DNA from 2 places in the Epilithonimonas zeae genome. Region 2 is predicted to be linked to the other one. Evidence: riboswitches for the same ligand, from Rfam matches in the RefSeq annotation. Region 2 holds a riboswitch; the other holds the start of a gene.
The links. Region 2 has a riboswitch for S-adenosylmethionine ahead of KI430_RS06430 (TonB-dependent receptor plug domain-containing protein). Riboswitches for the same ligand answer to the same signal wherever they lie in the genome.
Positions count from the first base shown of each region.

Region 1: linked by a shared signal. The riboswitch ahead of KI430_RS11715 (alpha/beta fold hydrolase) and the one ahead of KI430_RS06430 (TonB-dependent receptor plug domain-containing protein) in region 2 are both predicted to bind S-adenosylmethionine.

Region 1 is NZ_CP075338.1:2,602,883-2,615,607, reverse strand. It holds gene KI430_RS11745 (S41 family peptidase) at 1-91, opposite strand, end outside; gene miaB (tRNA (N6-isopentenyl adenosine(37)-C2)-methylthiotransferase MiaB) at 107-1,543, opposite strand; gene KI430_RS11735 (energy transducer TonB) at 1,697-2,107, opposite strand; gene KI430_RS11730 (OsmC family protein) at 2,206-2,628, shown strand; gene KI430_RS11725 (MGH1-like glycoside hydrolase domain-containing protein) at 2,667-5,273, opposite strand; gene KI430_RS11720 (glucose 1-dehydrogenase) at 5,625-6,431, opposite strand; SAM riboswitch class I at 6,604-6,708, shown strand; gene KI430_RS11715 (alpha/beta fold hydrolase) at 6,760-7,707, shown strand; gene KI430_RS11710 (ACT domain-containing protein) at 7,707-9,245, shown strand; gene KI430_RS11705 (O-succinylhomoserine sulfhydrylase) at 9,368-10,528, shown strand; gene KI430_RS11700 (homocysteine S-methyltransferase family protein) at 10,724-11,734, shown strand; gene metH (methionine synthase) at 11,833-12,725, shown strand, end outside.
Region 2 is NZ_CP075338.1:1,464,818-1,477,542, forward strand. It holds gene KI430_RS06425 (copper-transporting P-type ATPase) at 1-1,285, shown strand, start outside; gene KI430_RS06430 (TonB-dependent receptor plug domain-containing protein) at 1,464-4,244, opposite strand; SAM riboswitch class I at 4,346-4,448, opposite strand; gene KI430_RS06435 (DUF72 domain-containing protein) at 4,598-5,332, shown strand; gene KI430_RS06440 (SIR2 family NAD-dependent protein deacylase) at 5,334-6,026, shown strand; gene KI430_RS06445 (carbon-nitrogen hydrolase family protein) at 6,169-7,680, shown strand; gene KI430_RS06450 (DUF4197 domain-containing protein) at 7,742-8,533, shown strand; gene KI430_RS06455 (CoA transferase subunit B) at 8,636-9,289, opposite strand; gene KI430_RS06460 (ABC transporter ATP-binding protein) at 9,409-11,196, shown strand; gene KI430_RS06465 (MrcB family domain-containing protein) at 11,280-12,260, shown strand; gene KI430_RS06470 (CoA transferase subunit A) at 12,184-12,725, opposite strand, start outside.

The DNA.
Region 1 (12,725 bases), 1.1 Mb from region 2:
ATTTTATATCTTCAGTCCACTTCTCTTTATCCATTTGGGCAGAAATCCCCAAAGAAAGTAGAAGAAAAATAATAAGAATCTGTTTTTTCATTTGTGCTTGATGAATTTACGAAACTGTTTCCCCCAAAAGTGTTCCTTGCGTATTCCCGTGAACGAAAACTGAAACAATGTCACCAATTTTTTGTCCTTCCAACATATCGAAAACACAAACCGCATTCTGAGAATTTCTTCCTTTCCATTGGGTTTTATTCTTTTTGGAAATGCCTTCAATCAAAATTTCGTGAACTCTTCCAACGTAAGAAGCCATTCTCTTTTTGGATAATTCACCTTGTAGAGCAATCACTTCTGCCAAACGTCTTTGTTTAACATCTGCAGGAATATCGTCTTCCATCTTTTTGTGAGCAGGCGTTCCAGGTCTTTCAGAATAAGCGAACATATATCCGTAATCGTATTCCACTTCTCTCATTAATGATAATGTATCTTGATGGTCTTCCTCAGTTTCCGTACAGAATCCGACAATCATATCTTGTGAAAAAGAAATGTCCGGAACAATTTCTTTAGCCTTTTTAATTAAGTCCAAATATTCCTGGCGTGTGTGCTGACGATTCATCAAATCAAGAATTCTGTCACTTCCACTTTGAACAGGAAGGTGAACATATTTGCAAATGTTATTGTATTTTGCCATCACTCGGAAAACATCCAAGCTCATATCCTGAGGATTAGAAGTTGAGAATCTTATTCTCATATTCGGAACTGCAGTTGCAACCATTTCCATCAATTGTGCAAAATTTACCGCAGTTAATTTTTGCATTTCAGTTGCTTTTGCGAAGTCTTTCTTAGGTCCGCCGCCGTACCAAAGATAAGAGTCAACATTTTGTCCAAGAAGTGTGATTTCTTTGTAGCCATTATTCCAAAGGTCAAGACATTCCTCTATGATAGAATGTGGGTCGCGGCTTCTTTCCCTTCCTCTTGTAAAAGGCACGACACAGAAAGTACACATATTATCACAACCTCTTGTAATCGTAACAAAAGCTGTAACACCATTTCCGCCAAGACGAACAGGGTTGATGTCTGCGTAAGTTTCTTCTTTTGAAAGAATTACGTTGATGGCGTCTCTTCCGTCATCGGTTTCTTTCAAAAGATTTGGAAGATCTCTGTAAGCATCCGGTCCAACAACCAAGTCAACCAATTGTTCTTCTTCTAAGAATTTGGTTTTCAGTCGCTCAGCCATACAGCCAAGAACACCAACAGTAAGATTGGGTTTTTCTTTTTTAAGATTTTTGAATTGAGCGAGACGCATACGAACCGTCTGCTCTGCTTTCTCACGGATAGAACAAGTGTTAAGCAAAATCAAATCTGCCTCTTCCTGTTTCAGAGTCGTGTTATAACCTTGCTCGTTGAGAATGGATGCAACAATCTCGGAATCAGAGAAATTCATCTGGCAACCATAACTTTCCAAAAACAGTTTTTTACCATTTTCTGGTCTTTCTGCTATGGCGAAGGCTTCTCCTTGTTTGGTCTCGTCTATATATTTTTCCTGCACTACATATATATTTAAAGCTCAGTATTTAAAATCCAATGCTAAATGAGCTTTGAACCTAAAACTTTGAACTGTTTAAGTCTGCAAAGATACAAAATATTGTGACAGAATGGCAGTCAATAATATAAACAGATTAATTCTATTGATGTCAAAAAATTAAAATTCCTCATCAGAATGTTCTGAGGTGAAATTGATATCAAAAATAATATTAGAGCTTACAGGAACGCCATTTGTGATTGCGGGTTTCCATTTTTTCTTAATACGTTTCATCGCAAAATTCATATCCTGTTTGAATTCTTCATCGTTTCTGACTTTTGGATAGATTTTCATCTCGCTCATTTTCCCTTTTTCGTCAATCGTAATGATAAAAGAAAATTTTCCGTTCACAGCGTAAGCCGTAATATCAACATAAGCGTGAACCATTTTCATAAATTCTTTTCGGAAGGCTTCTTGTCCGCCAGGAAATTCTGCTTTGGAATCTGCTAATGTTGATGTTTTGGTTGCTTCGGATTGTGAAAAAGCGACATTGCTACTCAATAAAGCAATTATCAATAAGAAAGCTCTCATTTTATAGGATTAAAAGTTTTGTCAAATATATTAAAATAGCGAATGAAATTAACCGATGCTGTTTTATGATTTTGTAATTTTGATTTTAATTTAACATAATGAAAATTACACTTAATAGAATCAATGATGATTTTTTGTTTGAATGTTCCAACGAACAAGGAAATTCTATTTTATTAGACAATACGACTTTACCAAATGCAAAAGGAGTTTCTCCAATGCAATCTGTTTTGATGGCGGTTGCCGGTTGTAGCGGAATAGATGTGGTTTCGATTTTGAAAAAACAACGTCAGACGATTACAGATTTCAAAGCGGAAGTAGAAGGCGAAAGAGTTCAGGTAGATGAAGCAAAGCCTTTCAAATCTATCAAAGTGAAATTTTTCCTAGAAGGTGAAATCGATCCAAAAAAAGCAAAAAAAGCAGCAGAATTATCTTTTGAAAAATATTGTTCTGTTTCAAAAACGCTTGAGCCAAATGTTGAAATCACTTATGAAGTCAGCGTCAATGGACAAGTTGTAGAATAAATGAAAAAACCTTATCCGATTTTGATAAGGTTTTTATTTTATCGACTAGAAAGTCTCGGCTGAATCAACTTCGCCACCGTAGAAGTCCATCCGGTTTGATGGGAAGCGCCGACACCGCGACCATTGTCACCGTGGAAATATTCGAAGAACATAATATAATCTTTGAAATGCGGGTCTTGGTTAAATTTCTCTACACCACCATTGAAGGCTCTGTTTCCGTTTTCGTCTTTCAGAAAAATATTACAAAGTCTGTCGCTGATATCTTTTGAAACTTCTTCCAGATTCTTCTGAACACCACTTCCTTTTGGATATTCAATCGTCAAAGCATCGCCAAAAAAGAAATGAAAACGTTGCAGACTTTCTACAATCAGGAAATTAATCGGAAACCAAATTGGTCCGCGCCAGTTACTGTTGCCACCAAACATGCGGCTATCACTTTCTGCAGGCGTGTAATAAACTACGTGTTCTTGGTCGTGAACGGTAAATCTGAAAGGATTTTCCTCATAAACTTTAGACATCGCACGGATTCCGTAATCACTCAAGAATTCAGATTCGTCCACCAATCTGGTCAGAACTTTCGCTAATCTTGTTTTTCTTAGAATACTTAAAAGATGTTTGTTGCCTTCGCCTTCAACATACCATTGAGAAACCAATTTGGTCAAATCCTGTTTATTTTTCAGAACCCATTCCATTCTTTTCTTGAATTCCGGAAGTTTTTCCAACATACTATGTTCCACCACTTCTACGGCAAACATCGGAATCAGTCCAACAATACTTCTCAGTTTCAGATTCACACTGTCGCCGTTAGACAATTGGAGCAAATCGTAGAAAAATCCGTCCTCTTCATTCCAAAGTCCTTGCTTGTCTTCCCCAATGTTTTCCATTGCTTCGGCGATATAAAGATAATGCTCAAAGAATTTAATCGCCATATCTTCATAAACCGGATTGTAAGTCGCAAGTTCCATTGCGATACGCATCATATTCAGGGCGTACATTGCCATCCAGCTGGTTCCGTCGGCCTGTTCGAGATGTTCACCTTCATTGAATTCCATATTCCTATCGAACGCTCCAATGTTATCCAGACCAAGGAATCCGCCTCCAAAAAGATTTTTCCCGTTGTAATCTTTTCGGTTAACCCACCAGGTGAAATTCAGTAGTAATTTTTGGAAAACCCTTTCAAGGAAAGCCAAGTCAGGTTTTCCATTGTTTTTTTCATCGATTTTGAAAACTCGGAAAGTTGCCCAGGCGTGAACCGGCGGATTAACATCGTCAAAATTCCATTCGTAAGCCGGAACTTGTCCGTTCGGATGCATATACCATTCTTTCGTCAAAGTAATCAATTGATTCTTAGCGAATTCTGAGTCAATTACAGAAAAACTCACACAATGGAACGCCAAATCCCAAGTCGCATACCAAGGATATTCCCATTTGTCGGGCATCGAGATAATATCTTTGTTATGAAGATGTTCCCAGTTGCTGTTTCGTACAAAACCTTTTCTTTGGATTGGAAAATTAGGGTCACCTTTTAGCCATTTCCCGATATTGTAATGATAGAATTGTTTGTTCCAAAGCAAACCCGCAAACGCTTGTCTCTGGACATTCTTCTCATCCTCATTTTCAATATCTTTTTGGATATTCGCATAGAACTCGTCGGCTTCCTGCTTTCGTCTCGAAACGATTTCATCGAAATCCCAAAACGCATCATCCATAATATGAGGTGACAATCGGAATTCGAAAACCTTGTTGCTATTTGCTTCTATGATTTCTTCACAATGAAGAGACGCTTTTGTTCCGGTTTTAGATGGATTAATAGTATCTAAACCTTTTGTAATATATTGATTGATTCCATCTTTGAAAAAACCTTCTGTTTTCGGAAGATTGAATAACCTTGCTCTATTCGTTTCATTCTCACAAAACAAAGCATCCACATTTCTGTTTCTGGAATATAATTTTTTGATGCTCAGACTATCGTGATGAACATCAATTTCGCCCGGCTTAGAAAAGCCAAGTTTCGCTTTGTAATCATTATAACCCCACATCCAGTTATTTCTATACCACAGTGTTGGCAATACTACTATTGGAGCGGGTTGATTGCTTCTGTTATGAACATCAATTCTGATTAAAAAATCATCCTCGCCAGCTTTTGCATATTCAATGAAAATGTCAAAATATTCATCGTTATCAAAGATTCCTGTATCAATGATTTCGTATTCGGGATCTTTATTGGAGCGCTGCGCATTCGTATTGATGAGGTCATCGTACGGAAATGCATTGATGGGGTATTTGTAAACCATCTTCATATAGCTATGAGACGGCGTATTGTCCAGATAATAAAAAATCTCCTTGATATCTTCGCCGTGATTTCCCTGATAATTGCTCAGTCCGAAAAAACGTTCCTTGACTCTGCAATCGTTTTTATTCCAAAAAGAAAGTGCAAAACACATCTGTTGCTTCTCATCCGAGATTCCTGCGATGCCTTCCTCAGCCCAGCGGTAAGTCCACGCTTCCGCTGTATCGTGACCGGTAAATCCCCAAGCATCACCGTTGGTACTGTAATCTTCACGTACATTTCCCCATTGACGGTGGCTCACGTAAGGTCCCCACTTTTTCCAATTTGGATTTTTTAATTTTTCTTCTTCATTCATTTTTATAATTATTTTTCAAGAATAATTATTCTTTTTTATTAGGAGCAACACGGTTGTACATTTGTTAGAACATTCCAACCCGCTGTCCACTATATCTTTTTTGTTTTTCAGGCGCTTTGTCATTCCGAACAAAGTCAGGAATCTAAAAAAACAAAAAAGGATGCCGTTCCCATCGGGGCTATGTTGACGATTTTCCATTCTTTCAACCATAAATAATTGGCGAAATAGATAAATGACAAAATAAAAATATATCGATTTTCAGCCTTATTAAAATCCTTAGCCCTTCAAAATCTTTGCATTAACATTCAACAAAAAATCATTAATAATTATATAATTCATCATTAATAATTATTATCCGTTGTCTGCAAAACTTTCCAACGTCGTCATCCCACCATCCACATAGATGCTCGCTCCGGTAATATAATCCGAATAATCACTCGCCAAAAATACGGCTAAATTTCCAATATCTTCCGGCTGCCCGATTCTGTCATACGGAATCAAGGTCATCAGAGAATCAAAAGATTCCTTGTTATCCCAAGCGGATTTGTTGATTGGTGTTTGGATGGCGCCCGGACAAATATTATTCACACGGATTTTTTGTTTTCCATATTCCTGAGCCAGCGTTTGCATCAGCATTCTGAGCGCACCTTTACTGGAAGCGTAATTGGCGTGCCCAGCCCACGGAATCGTCTCGTGAACACTGCTGATATTGATGATTTTTCCAAGCGCTTTGGACTTTTCGGTCATTCCACGCTTCAGGAATTCTTTAATTGCTTCTCTTGAACATAAAAATTGCCCCGTAAGATTCACATCGATTACTTTTTGCCATTGTTCGAGAGTCATATCAATAAAAGCAGCGTCTTGTTGCAAGCCTGCATTGTTGATGAGAATATCTACAGTTCCGTATTTGTCAATTGTGGTTTGAAACATCGCCAAAACTTGGTCTTCCTTACTCACATCACATTGGATAATCAAACCTTCGCCACCGTTTTCTTCAATGGTTTTTAGTGTTTCTTCAGCTTCCGGTCTGGAATGTTCGGATGAATGGTTTACAATAACGATTGCTCCGGATTTTGCCAAACTGATAGCAATTCCTTTCCCTATCCCGCTGCTGGAACCAGTTACAATGGCCACTTGTTTATTAAGATTAATGTTCATTGTTTATTTTTTGATGAAGTTGGTTAAGCAAATATTGTACACAATTGCTGTTATAAATTTCTTAAATTGGATTGTTAATAAAAAATTTATACTGACTTTTTTCAGTTTATTTGGAAAAACAGCAATTTGTTATCTATATTTGCAGTCGAATTTGTTCATTCACATATTGAAAATGTTATCGAGAAAGGTGGAGAGATTAGACTCTGTGAAACCTTGGCAACCCTTCGGGAACGAAGAAGGTGCTAAATTCTATCCGCAATGGCGGAAAAGATAACCTAGACATTTATTCTACATTTCCCGTAGCATTTTCAATTTTTATAAGACAAAATTGGAAAACAGGCTACAACATATCAACATTCGACATTTCGAAACTAAGAACGGAAAAGTTCTCGATATCCAATTAAGCTACCAGCTTTTTGGAAAAGAATTGTATTCTGCTCCCATTGTTTTGATTAATCACGCTTTGACAGGAAACTCTGATGTTGCCGGAGAAAACGGCTGGTGGAAATCTCTGGTTGGAGAAGGGAAAGTAATTGATACAAATCGATTCACAATAATTTGTTTCAATATTCCGGGTAATGGTTTTGACGGATTTTTCATTGAGAATTACGAAGATTTCACAACGAAGGATATTGCATCTATTTTTCTGCAAGGATTAAAGAACCTGAATATTAAAAAACTATTTGCTTTAGTTGGCGGTTCTGTTGGCGGTTCTATCGGTTGGGAAATGTTGACTTTGCAGAATGATTTAGCAGAAAGATTCATCCCGATTGCAACAGATTTCAAAACGTCGGATTGGTTACATTCTCAATGTCTGGTTCAGAAATTTCTTTTGGAATCAGAGGAGAAACCGCTTGAGAAAGCCAGAGTTCACGCAATGTTATGCTACAGAACGCCGGAATCTCTTAATTCAAGATTCAATAGAGAAATAGATTCTGAAAAGCAGATTTTAAAGTCTCACGACTGGCTCAATTTCCACGGAAAACGATTAAACGAAAGGTTTAGTTTAAAGGCTTACAAGCTTGTTAATCATCTTCTGATGAACATTAATGGAAAGGAAAATGAATTGGAAAATATCAATGCAGAGATTCATTTAGTAGCAGTAGATTCGGACCTTTTTTATCCGGCTTTTGAAATTAAAAATACTTACCAATTTTTACAAAATAAAAACAAAAACGTTCAGTATCACGAGATTAATTCCATCCACGGCCACGACGCTTTTCTAATGGAATATGAGCAACTGAACACCATTTTAAAACCTATTTTTTTGAACTGATGACAGACAAGAATGCAATTAATATTTATAGAAACAAAGCTTTGGTGAATTTCGAAGGGAAAGACTTTCTTGGACAGATTGGCGTTGATTCACGCATATTTCAGGTTTTGAATGGAGGAGGAATCAGTGTGGGCGTTATTTCCCAACAAGCGATTGAAAATGGAATTTCTGTTCTTGTAGATGAGAATGATGCTTCTGATGCAGTTGATTTTCTGAATAAAGAATTCGAAAAAGAAAAAAACAATGGACAAGTCAGCAATATTTATAGCATCGAAAACCTAAGTGTGATCGGATTTGTTTCGGAAAATTACAATAAGATTTTATCAGAACTTCAGCGTAATAAAATTTTCCCATTGTTGTTGAGTCAAATCGCTTCTGCTGGAAGAGTGAATATCGTCGTAACCGATAACCAAACCGAAATCACAAAAAATATCATCGAAACCGAAATCTACGGAAAACCGAAAACCGTTCATCTCGCTTTGATTGGTCACGGTAATGTTGGCGGGACTTTGGTTGAGCAGATTTTGGATTCAGCTTACGATATTCTGAATCGTAAAAGAGTGGATTTGAAAATCGTTGCAATTGCCAATTCCAGAAAAGTAGCTTTCAACAAAGCCGGTTTCGGAAGCGATTGGAGACAGAAAATTAAATATTCTCAAACAGAATCCAGTGTCCAGTCTTTGGTAGATTTTGTAAATGAACATCATTTGGAAAATTTGGTGATGGTAGATAACACGGCGAGCAAAGATTTTGTTAAAAATTATCCTGTGTTTGTAGAGAACGGATTTGATGTCGTTGGCTCTAACAAAATCTACAACACATTACCCATCTCAGAATATCGGAATTTCAGGAAATTATTAGAAAAAAATAAAAAGAAATACCTCTATGAAACCAATGTTGGTGCTGGTTTACCTCTAATTGACACCATTAAATTATTGCATCTTTCAGGAGAAAATATTACAAGAATCAAAGGTGTTTTTTCCGGAACATTAAGTTATGTTTTCAATAATTTTTCGCTTCGTAACGATAAATTCTCAACCATTATCAACGAAGCTTTGGAAAAAGGGTACACCGAACCGGATCCACGCGAAGATTTATCTGGAAATGATGTTGCAAGAAAATTGTTGATTCTGGCAAGAGAGCTGGATTTGATTAATGAATTTGATGACATCAATATTCAGAATCTTGTTCCGGAAACTCTATTGTCAGTTTCCAAAGAAGAATTCCTTTCAAGATTGCAAGAACTGGATTCAGAATACCAGAACATCAAAGAAAATCAGCAACCAGACCACGTGTTAAGATATGTCGGCGATTTGCACGGCGATTTACAAAAAGAAAAAGGAGAGTTGGATGTCAAATTAATTTCTGTGCCAGCCAATTCGGCATTAGGACAACTTAAAGGTTCCGATTCTATTTTCGAAATCTACACAGAAAGTTATGGCGAGAATCCAATTGTCATTATGGGAGCCGGAGCCGGAGCCAAGGTGACTGCAAGAGGCGTTTTCGGAGATATTTTAAGACTTAGCGAAACAAAATAAAATCAATGTAACAATATAAAAGTGTAGCAATTTACCAATTCTTATAAGCAGTGTCATTCTGAACGAAGTGAAGAATCTCATTGTTACATTGGTAGATTATTGCATTGGTAAATTAAAATTTTATGGAAAATTTTGAAACACAAGCCATAAGGACTCAAACCGAAAGAACTCAGTTTGACGAACATTCCACGCCGTTATATCTCACGTCAAGCTTCGTATTTGAAGATGCGGAAGATATGCGTGCAAGTTTTGCAGAAGAAAAAGACAAGAATCTTTACAGCCGTTTCAGCAACCCAAACGTCACAGAATTTGTTGATAAAATCACGAAAATGGAAGGTGCGGAATCCGGTTACGCTTTTGCAACAGGAATGGCGGCGATTTATTCAACATTTGCAGCGTTGCTTGATGCGGGCGACCATATTGTGAGTTGTCAGTCGGTATTTGGTTCTACTCACACATTATTCACAAAATATTTCACGAAGTGGAATATCGAAACATCTTATTTCAAAGCAGAAGATGCGGAAAACGTAGAACAATACATCAAACCAAATACAAAAATCTTGTATCTGGAAACGCCGACGAACCCCGCAATCGAAGTGTTGGATTTGGAGTTTTTCGGACAGATTGCTAAAAAACACAATCTGATTTTCATAGTTGACAATTGTTTTGCAACACCTTACTTGCAGCAACCGATTAAATACGGGGCAGATTTGGTGGTTCATTCAGCAACGAAATTGATTGACGGTCAAGGGCGAGTGTTAGGCGGTGTTGCGGTTGGAAAAGCAGATTTAATTCGTGAGATTTATCTGTTTGCAAGGAACACTGGTCCGGCGATGTCGCCATTCAATGCCTGGGTTTTGAGCAAAAGTTTGGAAACTTTGGCGATTCGGGTAGAGAAACATTGCGAAAACGCATTGAAAGTGGCTGAGTTTCTGGAAAATCATCCCAATGTAGAATTGGTAAAATATCCGTTCCTGAAATCTCATCCGAGCTATGAAATCGCCAAAAAACAAATGAAATTAGGTGGAAATATCGTTGCTTTCGAAATCAAAGGCGGTACCGAGGGCGGTAGAAATTTCCTGAACAGAATTAAGATGTGTTCCCTTTCCGCCAACTTGGGAGACACAAGGACGATTGTTACACATCCTGCTTCCACAACGCATTCCAAACTTTCCGATGAGGAAAGAAGTGAAGTTGGAATTACTACCGGATTGGTGAGATGCTCCGTTGGTTTAGAAAATATTGATGATATAATTAATGATTTAAAACAAGCTTTAGACTAAAGGAATCGAAGGAATTAGGAGCAACAAGTTTTCGTCTTCGAAACAAGTTCCCAACCCGCTATCCACTATATCTTTTTTGTTTACGACGTTTTGTCATCAATAGAAAATTTTCAGAAAAACAAAAAAGGATGCCGTTCCTATCGGGGCTATGTTGAAGATTGGTCTTTCAATCGACGATAAAAATTAAATTAAAAAATGAATAATTCAGAACAACTATACAACGCACTGAAAAACAGAATTCTCATTCTCGATGGAGCAATGGGAACGATGATTCAGCGCTACAATTTCACCGAGGAAGATTACCGAGGCGAGCGATTCAAAGACTGGAAATCGCCATTGAAAGGAAACAATGATTTGCTGTCTCTCACGCAACCTGAAGCTATTGAAGAAATTCATAGAAAATATCTTTTGGCAGGCGCAGATATCATCGAAACCAATACATTTTCCGGAACAACCATTGCAATGGCGGATTATCATATGGAAGATCTGGTTTACGAACTTAACTATGAATCTGCCAAAATTGCTAAAAAAGTCTGTGATGAATTTACCGCTCAGAATCCCGACAAATCAAGATTTGTTGCAGGTTCAATCGGACCAACCAACAGAACGGCAAGCCTTAGTCCGGACGTCAATGACCCAGGTTACAGAGCTATCACTTTTGACGAACTCAGAATCGCTTACAAACAACAGGCAGAAGCTTTGCTCGATGGAGGTTCAGACATCCTTTTGGTTGAAACAATCTTCGATACTTTGAATGCAAAAGCGGCACTTTTTGCCATTGATGAAATAAGAGAAGAACGCAATATCACTATTCCAATTATGGTTTCAGGAACGATTACCGATGCTTCTGGAAGAACTTTGAGTGGGCAAACGGCTGATGCATTTTTGATTTCTGTTTCACATATGGATTTGATAAGTGTTGGTTTCAACTGTGCTTTAGGAGCAAAACAATTGACGCCTTACCTGGAAATTCTTGCCAATCACACAGATTTCGGAATCTCGGCTTATCCAAACGCAGGTTTACCAAACGCTTTCGGCCAATACGACGAAACAGCCGGTCAAATGGCAGAGCAGGTGAAGGAATATTTGGAGAAAGGTCTAATCAATATTATTGGTGGTTGCTGCGGAACAACGCCGGACCATATCAAAGCGATTGCGGATTTGGCACAAGCTTACCATCCGAGAAAACTTAATATAACAGCATAACAATGTATCTATTTACCGATTATCAGACAGAGTGTCATTCTGAACGAAGTGAAGAATCTCATTTTATTGTTGGTAATTTTTACATTGTAAATTAAATTATGGAAACAGATTGTAAAAGAAAATATCTGAAATTATCAGGTCTCGAGCCTTTAATTATAACACCCGAATCCAACTTTATCAACGTTGGGGAAAGAACCAATGTTGCCGGTTCCAAAAAATTTCTTCGTCTCATTAAAGAAGAAAAATATGCCGAAGCTCTGGATATTGCAAGAAACCAAGTAGAAGGCGGTGCTCAGATTCTTGATGTTAATATGGATGACGGGCTTTTGGACGGCAAAACCGCAATGGTCAGATTCCTGAATCTGATTGCCTCCGAACCAGACATTGCCAGAATCCCGATTATGATTGACTCTTCAAAATGGGAAATTCTGGAAGCCGGATTACAGGTTGTTCAGGGAAAGCCAGTTGTGAATTCCATTAGTTTGAAAGGTGGAGAAGAAGAATTCATCAAGCAGGCAAAAGCGATTAAAAGATATGGCGCAGCGGCCATTATTATGGCTTTTGATGAGGTTGGACAAGCCGATAATTACGAAAGAAGAATCGAAATTTCCAAAAGGTCTTATGATATTTTGGTGAATCAGGTTGGTTTTCCTTCCGAAGATATTATTTTCGATCTCAATATTTTCCCTGTTGCAACCGGAATGGATGAGCACCGCAGAAATGCGATTGACTTTATCGAAGCAACACGTTGGGTTCGCACCAATCTTCCAAATGCTTCAGTAAGTGGAGGCGTTTCCAATGTTTCATTTTCCTTTCGTGGAAATGATTCTGTGAGAGAAGCAATGCACTCTGTTTTCCTTTACCATGCCATAAAAGCTGGGATGAATATGGGAATCGTGAACCCGACAATGCTGGAAGTTTATGACGAAATTCCGAAAGATTTATTGGAATTGGTTGAAGATGTAATGCTAGACAGAAAAGACGATGCGAC
Region 2 (12,725 bases):
AGCGCCGATTCAAAAATTAGCAGATAAGATTTCGAAGATATTTGTACCAACTGTGATTGCAATTTCTATTCTGACATTTATTTTATGGAATATTTTCGGTGGCGAAAACAAGTTGATTTATGCTTTTGTAAACGCTGTTGCCGTTTTGATTGTCGCTTGTCCGTGTGCGCTAGGTTTAGCAACTCCGATGAGTTTGATGGTAGGAATCGGAAAAGGTGCACAAAATGGAATCTTAATCAAAAATGCTGAAGCGCTGGAAGAAATGCACAAAATCAATGTTCTGATTACCGATAAAACCGGAACATTGACGGAAGGAAAACCAAGTCTTGACAACATCGAAACATTTGAAAATACTGATAAAAATGAATCAAGCGAAGCGTATCTTGATCAACGGGAAAAAATTTTAAAATTAGCTGGTTCATTGAATCAGAATTCGGAACATCCTTTGTCTAATGCTGTTTTAGAAACTCTTCGACAAGTTCAGAGTGGCAATACTGATCTGCAATTTGAGAAAGTTCAGAATTTTGAGAACATCTCTGGAAAAGGTGTGAAAGGAACAATCAATAATGAAGAAATTCTACTTGGAAACGAAGCTTTATTGAAACATTTCAACATCAAAATTCCTGAATCATTAAAACAAAAAGTAGTTCAGAAACAGAATGAAGCTAAGACGATTTCTTATCTCGCAAAAGCTGGAAAAGTTCTTGGATTCCTGAGCTTCTCAGACAAAATAAAATCAACTTCAAAACAAGCTATTGAATATCTCCATTCTCAAAACATCGAAGTGATAATGATGACCGGCGACAACGAACACACTGCAAAAGCAGTGGCAAAAACACTCGGAATCACAAACTTCAAAGCCAATTGTCTTCCTGAAGACAAAATGAACGAAATCAAAAAACTTCAAACCGAAGGAAAAATTGTTGCAATGACCGGAGACGGAATCAATGATGCGCCAGCTTTAGCTCAATCCAATATCGGAATTGCAATGGGAACAGGGACCGACGCCGCGATTGAAAGCGCAGAAATAACTTTGCTAAAAGGCGACATCTTAGGTGTAGCCAAATCAAAAATCCTGAGTGAAAAACTTTTGAAAAATATCAAAGAAAACTTATTCTTTGCTTTTATTTATAATGTTTTGGGAATTCCGTTAGCGGCAGGTCTGCTCTACCCTGTCTTCGGAATTTTGTTAAGTCCAATGATTGCAGCAGCGGCAATGAGTTTCAGTTCGGTTTCTGTGATTCTAAATTCTTTGAGATTGAATAATGTGAAATTAGAGATTTGAGTTTAACACAAAGGCACAAGACTTATTTTTTAAGGCACAAAGTTTTCCTTGTCCCTTAAATTTTAATCTCTGTTAATTAATTTCTTTTGTGCCTTTATGTTTTTTATTAACCAAAATGGCATCGAGAAAACTCCCGATGCCATTCAAAACAAAATAAAAACCTTAAGAAATTTTTTAATTAGAAAGAAACGGTCAGCTTACTGAAAACATATCGTCCGTTCTGTCCAAACTGAGATGTGGAACGAGAATAGATGAACTGGTCGTTATTAGTAGAAGCTGTCACGTTTTTAGTTGGATAAATATCGAACAAGTTGTTTGTTCCAAGAGTCAAATTGAAATTCTTGTTGATATCATAACCGATAGACAAATCTGTAACAATCTTGTCCGAAATCAATTGATGGTCGTACGCATTTCCATTGATACCATCTGCACCATAAACTTTTCCGTAATAGGTATTTCTCAGATAGAAATTGAAATCATTCCATTTAAAATTATTGGACAAACTTGCTTTCACTTTTGGAACTGAATCTTCTAGGTAAATTCTAGATTTTTCACCAAAATAGGTATTTTCCAATCCTGCATTTTTCAACAAATCGGATGCGTGGATATCACCCACTTTTCTTGTTCTGTTGAAATTGATAGCAAAATCATTTGTGAATTTGAAACTTTCTTTTGTAAACGTATGGCTGATTACGACATCCAAACCTTTGGTTTCTGTATCAATAGCATTAGAGAAAAACTGAGCTGCATTCACGTTAGCTTTTACAAACTCATTTGCCAATGCAATTTGTGCAGGTGTTTTTGGATCGGTTGGTCTTGAGAATTGATCTGTTAAAACAATTCTGTCATCAATTCTTATGAAATAAGCATCTGCTGTAATATTCAAATTAATTGCAGGGATTTTATATGTAAATCCTGTACTTACAGATTTTGACGTTTCTTGTTTCAATTTCGGAATTCCAAATGCTTGTGCCAATTGAGAATCATTACTAAATGTTCCAACTTCTACCAAACTTGGTCCCGAAGCTCCCGGAAGCGTTGTGAACAATGTAGAAGTTGTATTATAATAGATTTGGTGAATCGATGGCGCTCGGAAACCTGTTGAACTTGCAAAACGGAAATTAAGATCGTTTGATAATTTGATTCTTGATGCTAATTTATAATTAAAAGTCGAACCAAAATCAGAATAATTTTCATATCTAATCGCAGCATCAACCAGCCACCAATTGGTAAAATTGAATTCTACATCTGCATAAACCGCGTAAGCATTTCTATTTTTATTGGTCTTATTTTCTGGCCTGAAACCTGCAAAAACCTGAGAACTTCCTGCCAATGCTACTCCGAAGAAATCAGTTGGGTTAACTGATGTTGAAGTTTGTGGATTTCCATTCACATCATAAGCTGTGTAAGAAGCTTCCTCACCCGGATTCTCTTTGAAGTTTTCGTGACGCTGTTCTGCTCCGAAAGCAACATTTACACCTTCCAACCAATTAAATGATTTGCTGAAATCTAAATTAATGGTGTTCTGCAAAAACTGCAATCCACCAGCTTTGAAAGAATTTGGAGAGTTAAATCTTAAACTTGTATTTCCAGTATTTTCAATGGTGTAATCAAAACTATTTTGACCAAATGTATTACTGAAGTCTACATTCCATCCATCCCATTTTCCTTTGATTCCGGCAGACAAAGAAACATCCTGAATCTTAGTATGGATCTCAGGCAAATAACCGTCAATATATAAACCTGTAAATGTTCTGGCTTGGTTTGGTCTTCTATAGAATCCGCCAGAAGCACCATCACGGATTGAGTAACCACCGAATGTGTAAACCTTCCAATCGTCATTCAAAGGAACTTCAATATTCGCGAATAATTGATGGTTATTGAGTTTGGACTGGCCCACCTGCATATTAAAATCTTTTCTGGTCTGTCCTCTGTAAGCCAATTCCTGATCTGTATAATTAGCGCCTAGTAATCCCTGCAAAGCAGAAATATTTGACGCATTTTGAATACTTGACTGGAATCCGGAATCAAAATAATTCACACCTTGCGCATACTGATGAATTAGATTTACGAAATCTTGTTCACCAGCCGAGCCTTTCAGGTTATTGATGTTGCTAAAATAAGAAGACAGATTCACGCCAGCTTCTGCAGCTCTCTTCTCAATAGCATTGTAAGCATTGTAGATATTTCCGCTTTCTGTTCCAGCTCTTCTTGTTGGGTCACGGAACTGGGAAGACCAAGTCACATTATAGAAACCACCCCGTTTTCCAATCTTGTTTCCATAGTTTAAATCCAATTGAAATTGTTGTCCATCATAATTTCCAGTATGGTCATTGGCAGCTTTGGTAAGGTAACCACCATAATTCAGTTGTCCTGTCAGTTTTCCAGTGTCTCTTTTCAATTGTAAGTTCATTACGCCAGCAATCGCATCAGAACCATATTGCGCAGAGGCTCCATCTCTCAAAACCTCGATTCTTGAAAGTGCAAAAGCCGGAATTGCGTTTAAGTCTGTTCCAACAGTTCCTCTTCCAGGCGCACCGTTAACGTTAACCAAAGCCGATGTATGTCTTCTTTTTCCATTAATCAAAACCAAAGTCTGGTCCGGTCCCAAGCCTCTCAACTGTGCAGGATCCGAGTGGTCCGATCCATCAGCATTAGTCTGAATAGTTGACGTAAAAGATGGCGCAATCGTATTTAGGATCTGATTGATATTGGTTTGTGGTAAACTTTGTTGAATATCTTTCAAATTGAAAACATCCACAGGAACGGGACTATCTGTTTTTGAACGTCCTCCACTTCTGGAACCTACCAAAACAACTTCTTCAATTTGTTTATCAGAAGTAGAATCTTTTACAGGCTTCGTTTCCTGTGCTTGAGTCAGATAAATCCCGGAAAAGAAAACTACGGCTGTCGATATAACGGCTCTTTTGCTGGAATTAAACATAGTTTTTTGAATCATATTTTTAAATTTTACGTTTTATACAAAAAAGAAAACTTCTCCCAGACAAGTCTGAAAGAAGTTATATTGAGACGGCATCACAACCGCAATTAAACATTTTCAACTTATCTTTCCTTTTTTCAAAGGCTGAATGTAACACCTTACCTAATCAGCAGGTTGTTAAGACTTCAACAGGTCAGTTCCCTCGGTCTTTCTTAATAAGTATGACAGCAATTCATTATCACAGTGCAAAACTATGATAAGAATTTTTCTTCAGCAAATTTAATTCATACTAATTTGATATGATAAATATCATATTGATTTTAATTAACTGATTCAATGCTGATTGGCATAAGATTTAATTATCTAATAAAATGAAAGATTCAAAAGAAAAATATCATATCGGCTGTTCAGGATTCTATAATACAGACTGGAAAGGTTCACTTTATCCGGAAGATTCTAAGAATAAAGACTTCCTGAAATTATATTCTAAAGTCTATAACACGGTCGAAATCAACAGTACATTTTACAGAAAAGCAATAGCAAAAACGCTCCAAAAATGGAATGATGAGACGCCTGATGATTTTAATTTTTTTATTAAAATTCCAAAAACAATTTCTCATTCCGGTTATTCTGAAAGTAAAAAAGAAGAGTTTTCTGACTTTTGTAATTATATTAATGAAAATATGGGGAACAAATTAGCGGGTTTTTTAATTCAATTTCCATCATCATTTCATTGTACTGAGAACAATATTAAATGGTTAACAGAAACTTTATCTGATAAATTTTTGATTGCAGTCGAATTCCGACACGATTCTTGGTGGAATGATGAAATTTTCGATTTGTTCAAAAAACACCAATGGATTTTCTGCGGTGTTAGTTTTCCTGGAAAAATCCCGGAAGATGTAATTGTTACCAATTCTAAAATCGGATATTATCGTCTTCACGGGAAACCGATTCTTTATAAATCGCTTTATTCAGAAGAATTTTTAGATAATCTGGTTAAAGAAATCAAAGCTAAAAATCAAGAATTTTATATTTACTTTAATAACACTTGGGGAACTTCTGCCATAGAAAATTCATTATATTTAAAGAAAATTTTAGATTAAAATGAAAAAACTGGTTGTACTTTCCGGTGCAGGAATTTCGGCAGAAAGTGGGATAAAAACATTCCGAGATTACAATGGACTTTGGGAAAATCATCGCATTGAAGACGTAGCTTCTCCGGAAGGTTTTGCTCGAAATCCGCAATTGGTTTTGGATTTTTATAATGCCAGAAGACAACAATTGAAAGAAGTAGAACCCAATGCGGCGCACAAATTGCTTGCAGAATTGGAGGATTTTTTCGATGTTCATATTATTACTCAGAATGTAGATGACCTTCACGAAAGAGGCGGTTCCACCAAAATCATTCATCTTCACGGCGAATTGACAAAAGCAAAATCTGTAAACGAAAACAGCAAAATCATTGATTATATTGATGATATCAAGGTTGGAGATTTACACCCGGACGGCTCACAACTTCGCCCGCACATTGTTTGGTTTGGCGAGATGGTTCCGGAGATGGATAATGCGATTGATATTGCTTCTCAGGCAGATTTATTTTTGGTCATTGGAACATCTATGCAAGTTTATCCGGCTGCATCGGTTATCCGATATGTTCCTGAACATTGTGAAATTTTCGTCATCGACCCCAATATGGAAAATCCAAATGCTTTCACAAAAAATGACAACCATTTCAAAACTTCTGCAACGGAAGGAATGAAACAGTTGAAGGAAATTTTAATCAAAAAATATAAATAAAACCACAAAAGGCACAAAAGTTTTTTGATGCAATCAATATTTTAATAAAAAAGGGTTAACAAAAGACTTATTTAACTTTAATCTCATAAAATCAAGTATGTCTTTTGTAACTTTTGTGGTTAATCAATAAAATATACAAACTATGCAGGTAGAAATCAGAAAACTAAACATCGATGATTATGATGACTTGGCAGAAGCAATGCAAAAAGCTTATCCCGATATCGATGATAATGTCTGGAGCAAACGGAATATCCAGAAGCTGACTTCCATCTTTTCAGAAGGTCAAATCTGTATTACAGTTGATGGGAAATTGGCTGCTGCAGCATTATCCATTATTGTTCAATACGAATTGTACGGTGACCAGCATACTTACCAGGAAATTACCGGAAACGAATCATTCAACACACATACAAATGTCGGAAATGTTCTTTATGGCATCGAGGTTTTTGTTGATCCGGAATTCCGTGCATTGAGACTAGGGAGAAGATTGTATGATGCCAGAAAAGAACTCTGCGAAATATTGAATTTAAAATCCATCATCATCGGTGGAAGAATTCCGAATTATCATCTTTACAGCAAAGAATTATCGCCCAGAGAATACATCACCAAAGTTAGAAATAAAGAAATTTACGACCCTGTTTTAAGTTTCCAGATTGGAAATAATTTTTCTCCGGTTAAAATTCTAAAAGGTTACCTGAAAGGCGATTCCGAATCAGAAGAATATGCGGTTCTGTTGCAATGGAACAATATCTATTACACAGCGAAGAAAAATACAATGCAGGATAGCGTGATTCGGCTTGGTTTGGTCCAATGGCAGATGAGACCGTTAAAGGATTTGGAGGATTTTTACAAACAAGTCGAGTTTTTTGTAGATGCAGTTGCAGGTTATCAGTCGGATTTTTGTTTGTTCCCGGAATTATTCAACACACCGCTACTCGCACCTTTCAATCATATGAATGAAAGGGAATCAATGGAGAAACTGTCTGAATTAACCGAAGAAATCAAAGAAAAAATCTCTGAATTTGCGGTGAGTTACAATGTGAATATCATTTCCGGAAGTATGCCGATTTTGGAAGAAGGGAAGTTGTATAATGTAAGTTATCTTCTACACAGAGACGGAAAAATTGACGAATACCGAAAAGTTCACATCACACCAAATGAAAAGAAATATTACGGAATGACTGGTGGTAACGAAATCAAGGTTTTCGATACAGATTGCGGAAAAATCGGTGTCATTATTTGTTATGATGTTGAGTTTCCAGAATTACCAAGATTGCTGGCTGACCAAGGAATGAAAATATTGTTTGTTCCTTACCTTACAGACACCCAAAATGCTTACACAAGAGTTAGACATTGCGCTGCCGCAAGAGCCATCGAAAATGAATGTTATGTTGCCATTGCAGGATGTGTCGGGAATCTTCCGGGTGTGAATAATATGGACATTCAGTACGGGCAGGCGACGGTTTTCACACCTTCGGATTTTGCTTTTCCATCCAATGCTATAAAAGGCGAAGCTACACCGAATACGGAAATGACGATTATTGTGGATGTTGATCTTAATTTATTAAAAGAACTTCATTACAATGGCGCTGTGAAAACAATGACCGATAGAAGACAAGATTTATATGATGTGATCTTGAGAAATCAGATTTAATTTTTTGAGGTATTTAACTTCAATCAGATTTAATCATCTAATTTTGTAAAAAATATATTTAATGAAAAAGAACTATTTAATTGCTGCAGGATTACTATTTTCAATTTCTACACAAGCACAGCTCGGTGACCTCTTAAAAGTAGTTAAAGACAAAACAGGTGTTGACCTCAGCCAGGTCAAAACTTCCAACCCTACATCTACTAATACAACAACAACCACGAATTCCAATATCAATCTTGGTAATCTTACCCAGACCGAAATTTCATCTGGTCTGAAACAAGCTTTGAATCTTGGCGTAACAGAAGGTGTCAAAAAATTGGGAGTGACCGACGGGTTTTATAAAAATGAACTGGTAAAAATTCTGATGCCGGAAAAATTGAGAAAAATTGATACGACTTTAAGAACTCTCGGTTTAGGCAGTTTAGCAGACAAGGGTGTAAAATTACTGAACAGAGCTGCGGAAGATGCCGTAACAGAAGCTACTCCGATCTTTGCGAATGCGATTACGTCTATGACAATTACCGATGCGAAAAATATTCTTTTAGGAAGTAATAACGCCGCGACTAATTATTTACAAACCAAAACTCAAAGTCAGCTTTTCACAGCGTTTCAGCCGAAAGTTCAGGCTTCTTTAGGAAAAGTTGGAGCAGATACGGTTTGGAAGAATATTATTTCAAAATACAATACGTTGACCGGACAAACAGTAACGACCGATTTAAACGAATATGTAACCACAGAAACCATCAACGGAGTTTTCAAAATGGTGGCTGAAAAAGAAACAGGAATCAGAAACAATGCTGCGCTTAGAACGACTTCACTTTTGGAGAAAGTTTTTGGAGCGGTGAAGAAGTAAGAGAGTTTGAGAATTTCAGAGCTAGCTGGAGAGAAAAATTAAAATTCGCAGAGTGTTCACTTTGCGAATTTTTTCATTTATTAATGATTCTTTCGTAATTATTTAGAACTGCATCTCCGGAATTTCTCCTTCAATAATTAATTCCGCTTCTGTTGCTTTTACAATATCTTCAACCGAAATTCCCGGCGCTCTTTCCAGAAGCTTGAAACCTTTATCTGTGATTTCCATAACCGCTAGTTCAGTGACTACTTTTTTGACACAATTAACACCCGTCAAAGGGAGCGTACATTGTTTCAGAATTTTGGATTCTCCGGCTTTGTTCACGTGCATCATTGCTACGATTATATTTTCTGCCGATGCCACCAAATCCATTGCGCCACCCATTCCTTTCACCATTTTTCCAGGAATTTTCCAGTTGGCAATATCGCCGTTTTCGGAAACTTCCATTGCACCAAGAATTGTCAAATCCACTTTTTGACTTCTGATCATACCAAAACTGAAAGCCGAATCAAAAAAAGAACCGCCTGGAAGAATCGTGATAGTCTGCTTTCCTGCGTTAATCAAGTCAGCATCTTCTTCGCCTTCGAAAGGAAATGGCCCCATTCCCAAAACACCATTTTCACTCTGGAATTCCACCGAAATATCCTCCGGAACATAGTTGGCCACCAAAGTCGGAATCCCGATTCCAAGGTTGACATACATCCCGTCTTTCACTTCTCTTGATATGCGTTGTGCGATTTGTTCTTTTGTCAGCATAGTAAAATCTTATACCGCAATATATCAATATTTCATCTCATAGAAAAATGCTTTTTTGCCGATACAAATTATTATTAAAAACTATCGGATTTATATCAGTAATTTTGCAGTCAACAATTATGAAAACATTATTACATTACCTCAAACCACACAAATGGCTGATTATCGTCTCGTTGGTTTTAGCCGCTATAAATCAGGTATTTTCATTATTTGCGCCAGCAATTACAGGAAATATTCTCGACCAATTGGTAACACATCCACACTTTTTCGACAAAGAAAAATCGATTCCCAGAAATCTGAATCAATTTCTTTACGGAACCGATATTTATCACGGTGCATTTTACTTTTTAGCTTTGCTTGTTGGAACTGCGATGGTCAGCCGAATAGCGAAAGCGTTCCAAGATTATGCTGTGAATGTCATTACGCAGAAATTCGGAGCTAATATTTTCACGGACGGTTTGCAGCATTCTATGGCGTTGCCTTATCAGGAATTCGAGGACCAGAGAAGCGGTGAAACGTTGTCGATTCTGACTAAAGTAAGAGAAGATTCGGTGAAGTTTATTACGAATTTCATCAATGTGTTTTTTGGAATTTTGGTAAGTATTATTTTCGTTTCAGTCTATGCAATTAGACTGCATTGGTCGATAATGCCGGTTTATATTGTCGGGATTTTCCTGATTGCATTTGTCACGAATCTTTTAAGTAAAAGAATCAAAAATATTCAGAAAACCATTGTTATCGAAACTACAAGTCTGGCTGGAAGCACTACCGAAAGTTTAAGAAACATAGAAATTGTAAAAAGTTTAGGTTTGACCAAACAGGAAATCAACCGTCTGAATAATAATACTTATAAAATCCTAGGACTCGAACTGAAGAAAGTAAAAAGTATCCGTTCATTGAGTTTCATTCAGGGAACGATGGTCAATTTTCTTCAGCAGTTGATTACTTTGACACTTTTATATTTGATTTTCAGAGATGTTGTAACTCCGGGACAATATCTTTCATTGATGTTTTATGGATTTTTCATTTTCGGTCCGATGCAGGAAATAGGAAATATCATCATTTCTTATCGTGAGGCCGAAGCTTCTTTGAAGAACTTTGATAACCTGATGAAAAAACCTGTGGAAGAAAAACCGCATACACCAAAACAAATTGGTTCAATCAATGAGCTGGAGTTCAAGCACGTTTCTTTCAAACATCAATCCGCTCAGTATAAAGCATTGAATAACATTTCGTTCGATGTCAAAAATGGAGAAACCATTGCGTTTGTTGGACCGAGTGGTTCCGGAAAAAGTACATTGGTAAAATTACTTGTTGGATTATACAGACCTCAAGAAGGGAATATTTTCTATAATCAAATTAATGGAAAAGAATTTGACTTTGATGAACTGAGAAATCAAATCGGATTTGTAACTCAGGACACACAACTTTTTGCAGGAACAATCAAAGAAAATCTTCTTTTCGTCAATCCTAACGCCAGCGAAGAAGACATCGAATTAGCATTGAAGAAATCAAGCACTAAAACTTTACTCGAACGCGCTGAAAAAGGAATCGAAACTGTCATTGGCGAAGGTGGACTGAAATTAAGTGGTGGCGAAAAACAAAGAATTGCGATTGCAAGAGCATTACTCAGAAAACCAAACTTATTGATTTTTGATGAAGCGACTTCCGCTTTGGACAGTATTACCGAAGAAGAAATCACTTCAACCATCAAAGATATTTCACAACAAAAAGAACAAATTACAGTTCTAATTGCGCACAGGTTAAGTACGATTATGCACGCAGACCGAATTTATGTTTTGGAACGTGGACAAGTTATAGAAACAGGTTCACACGAAAACCTGATTGCGGAAAAAGGTTTGTATTATGCTATGTGGAGACAGCAGATTGGGGAGAGGAAAAATTGAAAATCATTTTAAATATAGATACTTTTTATTTTTATAATATTTTTACAGTTAAACTAGATAAGCTATGATATATCAAATTTTTAATGAAACAACATCCTCATATATTGAAGAAAAAAAAAGAATATGGAAATACAGAATTTGCTATAAAATTCAAAAACGATTTTGTCACAAAAGTCGAAAATAGTATAATAAATCCTAAACAATATAAAGTAAAGTCATCAGTCGGAGGCGGAAACTGGGCAAATATCCCTTGGATTGCAATTTTTGACAAACTAATAACTGAATCTGCACAAGATGGATATTATCCTGTATATCTTTTCAGAGAAGATATGAGCGGCTTTTATTTATCTCTAAATCAAGGAGTAACTAAAGTTGCTAAAACTTATAAAAAAAATAAAAGACAAGTTTTAAAAGTACGAGCAGAAAACTTCAGAGCGAAATTAAATGTAAGAGAAGATTTTTCTTTACAGGAAATTAATTTAAGAATTTCAAATTCGCAACAATCATCAAAACTTTATGAGTTCGGAAATATTTATGCAAAATATTATGACAGCAGAAATATTCCCAATGATCAAGCTCTTGTGGAGGACTTAAACTATATTTTAAATCTATATCAAGAATTAATTTATAATGATAATGATGAAATTCAGGATATATCTTCAAAAATTTTTGAAATTAAAAAATTAAAATATCATTTACGTGTTGAGCGTAATTCTAGAATATCCAAATTAGTCAAAGACAAAAAAGGCTATATTTGCGAAGCTTGTAGTTTTGATTTCGAAAATAAATATGGAAGCTTAGGTAAAGATTACATTGAAGCTCATCATCTTTCACCAATCTCTACATTAGAACCTGGAAAAATTGAAATGGATTTAGTTGATGATTTTGCAGTTTTATGTAGTAATTGTCATCGAATGATTCATCGTCTTGATAATCCAAGCAACTTGGAAGAATTAAAAAAAATGATAAAAAATTGTAACAAAACAACTACTCTCTCTTCCTCACAGTCCTCTGTTCAATCCTTTTCTCATAATTCTCACCTTGAAAAATCCGTTGAACCATAATTCCAGGAATATGGATTTCGTTTGGGTCTAATTGCCCTGGTTCTACCAACTCTTCCACTTCTGCAATGGTAATTTTTCCGGCTCCAGCCATTGGAAAATTAAAATTACGAGCCGAACCTTTGAAAATCAAATTTCCTGCGTGGTCGCCTTTCCAGGCTTTTACGATGGAGAATTCAGCGTTGTAAGCGTGTTCTAAAATGTGTGGTTTTCCATTGAAATCTTTGACTTCTTTACCTTCCGCAACTTCGGTTCCGAATCCTGCTGGTGTATAAAATGCAGGAATCCCAGCTTGTGCTGCTCTACATTTTTCGGCAAGCGTTCCTTGAGGTGTCAACTCTACTTCTAATTCTCCGGATAACATCTGTCTCTCAAATTCGGCGTTTTCTCCAACATAGGAAGAAACCATTTTCTTGATTTGTTTTTTCCGCAGCAATAATCCTAAACCGAAATCATCAACGCCTGCGT